Linked DNA regions of Teredinibacter purpureus. The protein of the gene in region 1 binds, or shares a complex with, the protein of each later gene. Links are inferred from orthologs where the notes say so. Each region holds a gene or a part of one and is shown on either strand. Other genes may lie near its edges.

Region 1 (4,607 bases):
TGAGAGGGGTATCGTCGATGGTATCTGATTCCAAAAACAAGTGACGATACCGGCTATCGCGACGCCCTGCCTCTCTTGGCAACTGCTTAACGTAGGGAAGCCCATCACGGTTAATAAGGCCAGACAAAATCTGCTCAACCTCAGTTACATCACTAAAGGTACACAGTCTATTTGTTCTTGTTCGAAGCTCTCCCGGCGTTTGTGCGCCTCGCAAAAACAACACACAAATCACGCCAAGCTCTTGGGCATTAAAATGATATTCACCAAATTCAGTATTGCAAAATCGATGCTGATATTTCGGAACTCGTCCACCCAAGCGCATTTCACTTACGAGACTTTTCTTTATCAGCTCGTCAATAATCGATTGCGTTTGGGTATCGGAATATTCAACCACAGGCTCTCGATTTGTTTTTTGATTACAGCCCGTTGTTAAAGCATTGAGCGACAACGGGTATTGATCGGGTGTTGTAACCGCTTTTTCTATTAATACACCTAGCACACGAACTTCTGACTCACTGAATTTCATCACAACACCTTAGTCGCTTGACCAAAAGAACCAACCTACTGCTAACGTTGTTGAAAAATAATGCGGTGTTACGGCTAACGGACTATCGTCGAACACAGCTGCACTGAGATTATCATAGCGAAGGTTCCAGCCATACCACAATTGGCCCCTACGTTTCTTTAAACTAAATTTGAAATAGCTACCACTGTAACCGGCTGCCGCATCATAGGCCGTGCGCTCTGCCGTAACCATGGCGGGTGCAACACTATAATAATAGTCGTGGTAGTCGTCCGAGCCCCAGAGAAGACCCAGATCTACCTTACTGTTCCAGCCACGCCATAGTGCGGGCTTACGGTAGGTTATTTTGGGGTTTGCATTGAAACCTATAGGCTCAATATTCTTATCCGTGAGATCAACCGCAAATACGGCCCTTAAGGGTAGTCGCAGCGACCACCCGTGATCGAAATCCTCACCGGTGAGATTAAAATTTAACGACGGGCCAAACTCAACGGCCGAATCAAGTGATTCCATGCCCGCACGCACAGTATTTTCGTCACTTCCACCATTTAGCGCCGCTTCAGCACTAAAATTCAATTCCCAACCCTCACCTTCTAAAAAGAGACCTCGAATACCGTCTTTATCAGCCTGAAAGCGATCACCACGATAAATAAGAATAGGGAAGGGAAGGGCCTGAGTCTGGCTCTCATCCGCGCCCCTATAATCGCGCAAGTGCTGTGCCGCAAAACCAATACCCAATTCAACCTTCGGCAAATCCTCTGCTTGCACCGCAGGCAGCAGGAGACATAAAAAAAACGCACAAAACAATCGAGACACTACGCTGTAAACCTTTTTAAATGAACAGAAAAAAGCCCGCAGTTGCGGGCTTGTTTTAGCAGATGAAGCTTAACGTATTAAGCGTCGTCAGATCCAGTTTCTACTTCAGGCTTAGGCAACAACTCTTTGATAGAAAGCTTAATACGACCGCGCTGATCAATATCCAAACATTTAACATCTACGTCTTGACCTTCACTCAGATAATCTGTCACATTCTGCACTCGCTCATGAGCGATTTGAGAAATGTGGACCAAACCATCTTTGCCTGGCAAGAAGTTCACGAACGCGCCGAAATCAACAATACGTACAACTTTACCTTGATAAGTAGCACCGATTTCTGCTTCTGCTGTAATCTCTTCGATGCGAGTGATCGCGCCCGCAAGACTATCGCCGTCATCACCGTAAATCTTCACCGTGCCATCATCATCAATATCGATAGTTGCGCCGGTCTCTTCGGTAATTGAGCGTATGGTAGCGCCACCTTTACCGATGATATCGCGAATTTTATCGGGATCAATTTTCATCGTGTGGTATTGAGGTGCGTTGTCCGACAACTTCGAACGTGGCGTTGCAATCACAGCATTCATTTCAGCAAGAATATGTAAACGCGCGTGCATAGCTTGCTCTAACGCTGTCTCCATAATTTCTTCGGTAATGCCTTCAATTTTGATATCCATCTGTAACGCAGTAATACCATCGGTAGTACCAGCTACTTTAAAGTCCATATCGCCAAGGTGATCTTCATCGCCCAAGATATCGGTTAATACGGCATAACCGTTTTCTTCTTTAACCAAACCCATAGCGATACCGGCAACAGGCGCCTTCAACGGTACACCCGCGTCCATCAATGCCAAACTCGTACCACACACGGAAGCCATTGAGCTTGAACCATTTGATTCTGTAATCTCACTAACCACACGCATCGTGTACGGGAAATCATCCGACGAAGGTAACATCGCAGCAACACCACGGCGAGCCAATCGGCCATGACCAACTTCCCGACGCCCGGTGCCGCCCATACGGCCACATTCACCTACTGAGTAAGGAGGGAAGTTGTAATGCAGCATAAAGTTATCTTTACGCTCACCTTCAAGGGCATCAATGATTTGTGCATCTCGCGCGGAACCTAAGGTAGCAACTACCAAAGCTTGGGTTTCACCCCGCGTAAATAATGCAGAACCGTGTACTTTAGGTAATACGCCAACTTCTACCTGAAGGCCGCGAACAGTTTTACTGTCACGACCATCAATGCGAGGCTCTCCAGCCACAACACGGCTACGTACAATCTGCTTTTCAATCTTTGCAAATAGCTTTTGTACGTCATCAGCTTTAACGTCAGAATCTGCGGTTACAAGCTCAGCAATCGCTTGTGTACGCAGTTCACTTAAACGGTTGTAACGTTTTTGTTTATCAATAATGCGGTAAGCAACGCCGATAGAATCCTCGAAGCCACGCAATACAGCAGCTTGAAGCTCTTCATTGACAGCCGGTGCTGACCATTCCCAACGTTCTTTACCGGCATCACGTACCAGCTCATCAACCGCATGAACAACCGCTTGCAACTCTTGATGGGCATACAGTACGGCACCCAACATAATATCTTCTGGCAACTCATTGGCTTCAGATTCAACCATGAGTACCGCGTCACGAGTACCCGCAACAACCATGTCCAACTCAGAATCCGCTAATGCCGCGTACTCTGGGTTAAGAATATAGCCTTCGCTCTGGGTGTATCCCACGCGAGCAGCGCCTATAGGGCCGTTAAAGGGTATACCTGATATCGCCAATGCTGCAGACGTACCGATCATAGCGGCAATATCTGGGTCAACGGCTTTCTCGGCCGCAATAACAGTACAAACAACCTGTACTTCACACATATACCCGTTCGGGAATAAAGGACGAATAGGTCGATCGATTAACCGAGAAGTCAGTGTTTCTTTCTCAGATGGACGACCTTCTCGCTTAAAGAACCCGCCAGGAATTTTGCCCGCAGAATAGGCTTTTTCTTGATAATGAACAGAGAGCGGGAAGAAGTCTTGACCTGCTTTCGCTTCTCTTGCACCAACAACTGTACACAAAACACGGGTTTCACCCATGCTCACCATAACAGCACCTGTCGCTTGACGAGCAATGCGGCCCGTTTCGAGAGTGACAGTATCTTTACCATATTGGAATTTTTTAATTACCGGATTCATTACTTATCCTTAATGTTTGAAGCGCCCCATTGCGCTTTATTTTTCAATTACCTTCAAATTCAAAACCGTTCGCTATCCGAAGGTTTCGCATTCATCCATCACCCCGTAACAACGTAGAATTCAGACCACGGGAAAATAAATAAATTCTTTTTCGTAGCAGAGTAAGACAAAGAAACCAAAGAGCAGAAAGTAAAAGTGCCCGCACAAGGCGGGCACTTAGGTACATCACCGCTTAACGGCGTAGACCCAACTTCTGGATCAAACTTGCATAACGACTAACATTCTTACCTTTCAGGTAATCCAACAACTTACGACGCTGGTTAACCATACGGATTAAACCACGACGTGAGTGGTGGTCTTGCTTGTGGTCAGCAAAGTGACCCTGCAATTTATTAATATTAGCGGTTAGCAATGCAACCTGAACTTCTGGAGAACCAGTATCGGTCTCAGAGGTTTGATGTTCTTTTACGATTGCGTCTTTTTCTAGAGCACTTAGTGCCATGAGAAACTCCTCATTTTTTTATCAATATGCCGAATCTGTATTCGCCGTTTTCACGAGTAATACAGCGTAGTTCCGGCCTGCCCCGTGCATATTTACAGGTAGGTCGGTTTGCCGTTTAAAGCAACTCTTTTGTCACCTTCCCTCTCATTGAGGAATAGGCCCCAACCCTAGGGCTGAGCCACCAAGCGGCTTGGTGCCACTCGGCTATCATCTGTAATTTCGCCAACGCCTAAAAATTCACCAGTTGACTGGAAGACGCGCACTTTATCACCTTCGTCTCCCAACTGGTAGACTTCGTTATTGATAACCGCTTGACCTCGCAAAAAATAGAAGCCACTGTGCTCATCAAGCGTCAAGGCGGGCATTTCGGCCACTGGCGCGTCTGTTGGAAGCAGGTGATGATCCAGCGTTTCGGCGCGGTCATCGCCACGCTCAGCTTCAATATCATCAAGGTTTAACACCTGAGCTTCCATAAACGGACCAGCCTGAATACGTCGTAACGATTGAACATGGGCACCGACGCCCAGATCCCGCCCGATATCTTCCGCTAAACTTCGAATATAAGTACCTT
Region 2 (4,322 bases), 1.7 Mb from region 1 along the record:
TGCGGTGATGGTACCGAAAAAGAGTACGGCTATAGCAATATCGAGTTTGCGTATAGGTTGTATTTTTGTGTCTGCTTCCACGGCTTTATTTGGATGGAGGAGAAACATTACCATCAAAGCAAATACCCCGCACAAGCTGGGAACAATTAAAGTTAATAGTTCGGAAATACTCACGTGACCGTTGCTGAATATCATAAGTGTGGTGACATCGCCGGTTATTAGGATAACGCCACCAGAATTAACGGCGTATACCGAGAGCACGCAAAGCCGCACTTTTTCTCTAGTGGTAAGTTTAAAGCTTTGTACAACGGCTATAGATACGAGTGTGGCGGTAATGTTGTCGCACAGCATGGATAACACTAACGAGAACACCGTTATAAAAATTGTAAGGCTGCGTAGCGATGTGGAATTGGGTAGAACCCGAAGTACTAGCCCGCTAATGAGGCCGCGCGCATTTAGGTAGGCTACAAATGTCATGGTGGACATTAGAAATAGCCATAGCGTGGCGATGTCGAGCAGGTTTTCGTTGAGTGCGTGATTAATTGCGATTAAATCGCCGGTGTTGTTTGCGTGTATAAATAGGCACATCCAGCTAACACAGCCGAGGAGTAGGGTGCTCTTGGCTTTGTTTAGGTGAATAACCTCTTCTAAGGCTATGGCCAGCATCGCGGTTGCCGCGAGAAACAGAATCAGTACAGTCATTACATCGAGTTTTGGAGGGGTTGCTGAGGCGGCGTATTAATCCAGTTTAAGGTGGGATTAGCAAGTGCTTTTTACCTTGTTTTATGAGTGTCTGGCACTTTTCAGACCATTGTTTGATTTACATGCTAGCGTAGTTTAGAGGATTTTCGTGGCAGGTTAGAGAGGAGTACATAAGAATACGCTGTTCTGTTTTATGCCGTTAATGGTTCCCATTTTATTGTGGAGAATTTTGTAGTTTTAATAAAAAAAGGCCAACCTTTTTAGGGGTTGGCCTTTTTGTTTGTAGAGCCTAGGGTGAACGCCGAGGTGTCTACTGACTAGGTTTGGCTAATGTCTACTCGGACTCTAGCGTGTTTCTACTCTGACGTGGGTCGTTAGTAGGGCGAGCCAAATCACGCGGTTTGCTTTGAACCTTGGCTGGAGCGGAGGTATCGAGTGGACGACCCATTTGTGCAGATGCACTTACATTGGTCACTAAGGTATTTTGTACGGGTTTAGGCGCATAACGCGGGTCGTTAGAGGACCTTGAGAACGACCGTGGCTGCGAAGGTGCCGGTGTATCGGCTTTCGCGGGTGAGGCCTTCGGTGGTTCCTCTGCAGATTGCGTTTCTTCCTTAGCTTGCGGCACGCTTTCTTCTGGAGCGGCTTCTACGCCAACGGTTTCTTCTATGGCTGCCTTTGGCTCTTCGGCTGCAAGCTGAGGTTTTTCGTGTTCAGCGTTTTCTTCTACGGGCGAACTTTCGATCTTGGTCTCAGGTTCGACGGCAATGACAGCTGGAGCTGGAGGTACCACTGCAGAAGTGTCTTGAGCTTCTGCAGTGGGAGTCTCTTCACGAGCCTGTTCGCTTTGCGCTTGTGCTGTGTTGTCTTTGGCCGTGCTGTTTTCTTGCGTAACAGCTGCTACTACGGGTGTCGCTGGTGCTTCTGCTTTTTCCGTTACTGTGGTATCGGGGGTTAATTGTTCGGCAGGTGCACTATTGGATTGGTCTGTACCTTCCTGTGTTTGCGCTTGAGTTGTGTTGTTTTCATCACGGCGGTTGCGGTTGCGGTTTCGATTACGGCTGCGACGAGGGCGGGTATTACCTTCGCTGTTGGCCGAGCGCTCTTCTGTGGATGCTGTTTCGGTAGCTGCAGGCGTGCTTACAGCCTCTAGCTCGTCTATTTCCGGTGGTTGCGTTAAACCTGCTTCTACTTCAGGTAATGGCCCGCGCTGGCGTTGCTGAGGGCGACCGCGACGGTTGGAAGGTCGCTTGTTGGGGCGGTCAGCACCATTGGTTTTATCGTCATCCGCTTTTGCTTGTGGTTTTGTTTCTTGTGTAGCGGGCTTGTTGATATCTTCATCGCTGCGAGTGTTGCGGCGATTGCGATTTTGTTGATCGCGTCGTGCGCCGTCGCGCTGATTGCGGTTGGCGTCGCGATTTTCGTTGTCGCGTTTATTGTCTCTATCACCACGATTATCTCGGTCGCCACGGCTGTCTCTATCACCACGATTATCTCGGTCGCCACGGCTGTCTCTATCGCCACGAGTGTTTCGACGATTGCGGTTGCGATTAGCGTTTCCACGTTTCTGGTGGGTGCGAGGTTTGCCTTTGTTTGTTTCAGTGCTTGGCTTTGGTTCGCTGGCAAAGAGCTCTTTTAAGGTTTTAAGTATCTTGCTAATGAGCCCTGGTTCTGCTGGTTTTGCTTTCTGGGCAGGTGTTGGTGCCGGTTGAGTAGGTACCGCGAGCTGAACGGCAGGCTTTGGCATGCTCACAGGGATGGCTTTGGATTCGACAGGTTCGGCATTTTCTTCGTTGCCGAGATCTACCTGATAGCTGATGCTGTCAGTGGTGGTGTCATCATCGCGTAAGCGCTGTACGTCGTAATGCGGTGTTACCATTTCGGTGTTAGGCAAAATGGTGACGCGCGTTTCGTGTCGTTGTTCAATGTCCGAGATCGTTGTACGTTTTTCGTTGAGTAGGTAGGTGGCAACACTTACCGGTACGATCGCACGAATAACGGCGCTGCGTTCTTTCTGGGCCTCTTCTTCTACTAAGCGTAGTATGGAGAGAGCGATGTTTTTGGTGCCACGGATGGTACCTTGCCCACTACAACGAGGGCATACTTTTGACGTTGTTTCACCGAGTGAAGGGCGTAAACGCTGTCGAGACATCTCGAGTAAGCCAAAACGGGAAATTCTGCCTACTTGTACGCGGGCTCGGTCCATATTCAAGGCTTCACGCATACGGGTTTCTACTGCGCGCTGGTTGCGAACAGGCTGCATATCGATAAAATCGATAACGACGAGGCCACCCATATCTCGCAAACGTAATTGGCGAGCAATTTCATCGGCGGCTTCTAGGTTTGTTTGCACGGCGGTTTCTTCAATATCGCCACCCTTGGTTGCCCGAGAGGAGTTGATGTCGATACTAATTAAAGCTTCTGTAACATCAATAACAATTGAGCCGCCAGAAGGAAGTTTAACTTCACGTTCAAACGCTGTTTCAATTTGGCCTTCTATCTGAAAACGATTAAAAAGCGGTACAGGCTCTTCATACATCTTTACCTTGCTACGGTAATTCGGCATTACTTGCTGTACAAACGTGGTTGCTAGATCAAAGGCTTCTTTGTTGTCGACGATTACTTCGCCGATATCTGGGCGCAGATAATCACGAATAGCGCGAATAATGACGTTGCTTTCTTGAAATAGAAATTCTGGTGCTTTGGATTCGTCAGCGGCTTTTTTAATGTTGCCCCAAAGCTGTGTGAGGTAGCCCATATCCCATTGCAGTTCTTCAGCAGAGCGACCAACACCGGCAGTACGCACGATGATGCCCATGCCTTCTGGGATGTCGATTTGGCTGAGCGCGTCTTTGAGCTCGGAGCGATCATCGCCATCAATACGGCGAGAAATACCGCCAGCGCGCGGGTTGTTTGGCATAAGAACCAAGTATCGGCCCGCTATGCTTATGAAGGTGGTGAGTGCTGCACCTTTATTGCCGCGCTCTTCTTTATCGACCTGAACGATAACTTCCATGCCTTCTTTAAGCACATCTTTAATGCGGATGCGGCCTTCGATATCGCGTGGCTGTTTCGTAAAGTATTCGCGGGATATCTCTTTTAAAGGAAGAAATCCGTTACGGCCGCCGTCGTATTCAACAAAAGCCGCTTCTAAAGATGGTTCGATTCGAGTGATTTTGCCTTTGTAAATATTGGCTTTTTTCTGTTCTCTATGTCGATTTTCGATATCCAGATCGTATAACCATTGGCCATCCACTAACGCTACGCGCAGCTCTTCAGGCTGAGTAGCATTGATTAGCATTCTTTTCATGTAATTGTGTCTCGATGTTACGCTGCAATTATCGGAGGCACTGCGGAGGGAGACAAAAGGATACAGCTGGGGCGCTTAACCGGATGAAAGAATATACAGAATTGCTCTACAGCCCTTAAATAGGGGGCGGCAGCCTAATTTCGTTCAGCAAATATCTAGAAAGCGAATGGAGTACTCGCTTCTAAAATACGCCGGAGACGTTAGGTTATCTGTAACTGCAATAGAATAGAGCCCAGAGCATTGGCGCGCTTGGCGCTGCTGCGGTTTATGTAGGGCTAAAGTGAGATCCATTTATTGCTCAATGTCATCC

What was found. The genes of interacting proteins can lie anywhere in the genome.
Region 2: the proteins of pnp (region 1) and rne are in contact, whole or in part, in a cryo-EM structure (PDB 9QH0), measured with the Escherichia coli proteins. The link is inferred for Teredinibacter purpureus from one-to-one orthologs.

What each region holds. Positions count from the first base shown.
Region 1 is NZ_CP060092.1:1,996,337-2,000,943, reverse strand. Bases 976-3,909 are described here. They hold pnp (polyribonucleotide nucleotidyltransferase), read right to left. Parts: upstream 3,535-3,909; coding sequence 1,417-3,534; downstream 976-1,416. Other genes in these bases: rpsO (30S ribosomal protein S15), read right to left, coding at 3,767-3,909; H5647_RS08485 (MipA/OmpV family protein), read right to left, coding at 976-1,339. Outside these bases: H5647_RS08490 (YceH family protein), read right to left, coding at 1-526; more of H5647_RS08485, read right to left, coding at 536-975; more of rpsO, read right to left, coding at 3,910-4,036; tRNA pseudouridine(55) synthase TruB, read right to left, coding at 4,204-4,607. UniProt on the Escherichia coli protein: Involved in mRNA degradation. Catalyzes the phosphorolysis of single-stranded polyribonucleotides processively in the 3'- to 5'-direction. Also involved, along with RNase II, in tRNA processing.
Region 2 is NZ_CP060092.1:3,674,007-3,678,328, reverse strand. The notes cover bases 837-4,322. They hold rne (ribonuclease E), read right to left. Parts: upstream 4,013-4,322; coding sequence 1,037-4,012; downstream 837-1,036. Also shown: sodium:proton antiporter NhaD, read right to left, coding at 1-702. UniProt on the Escherichia coli protein: Endoribonuclease that plays a central role in RNA processing and decay. Required for the maturation of 5S and 16S rRNAs and the majority of tRNAs. Also involved in the degradation of most mRNAs.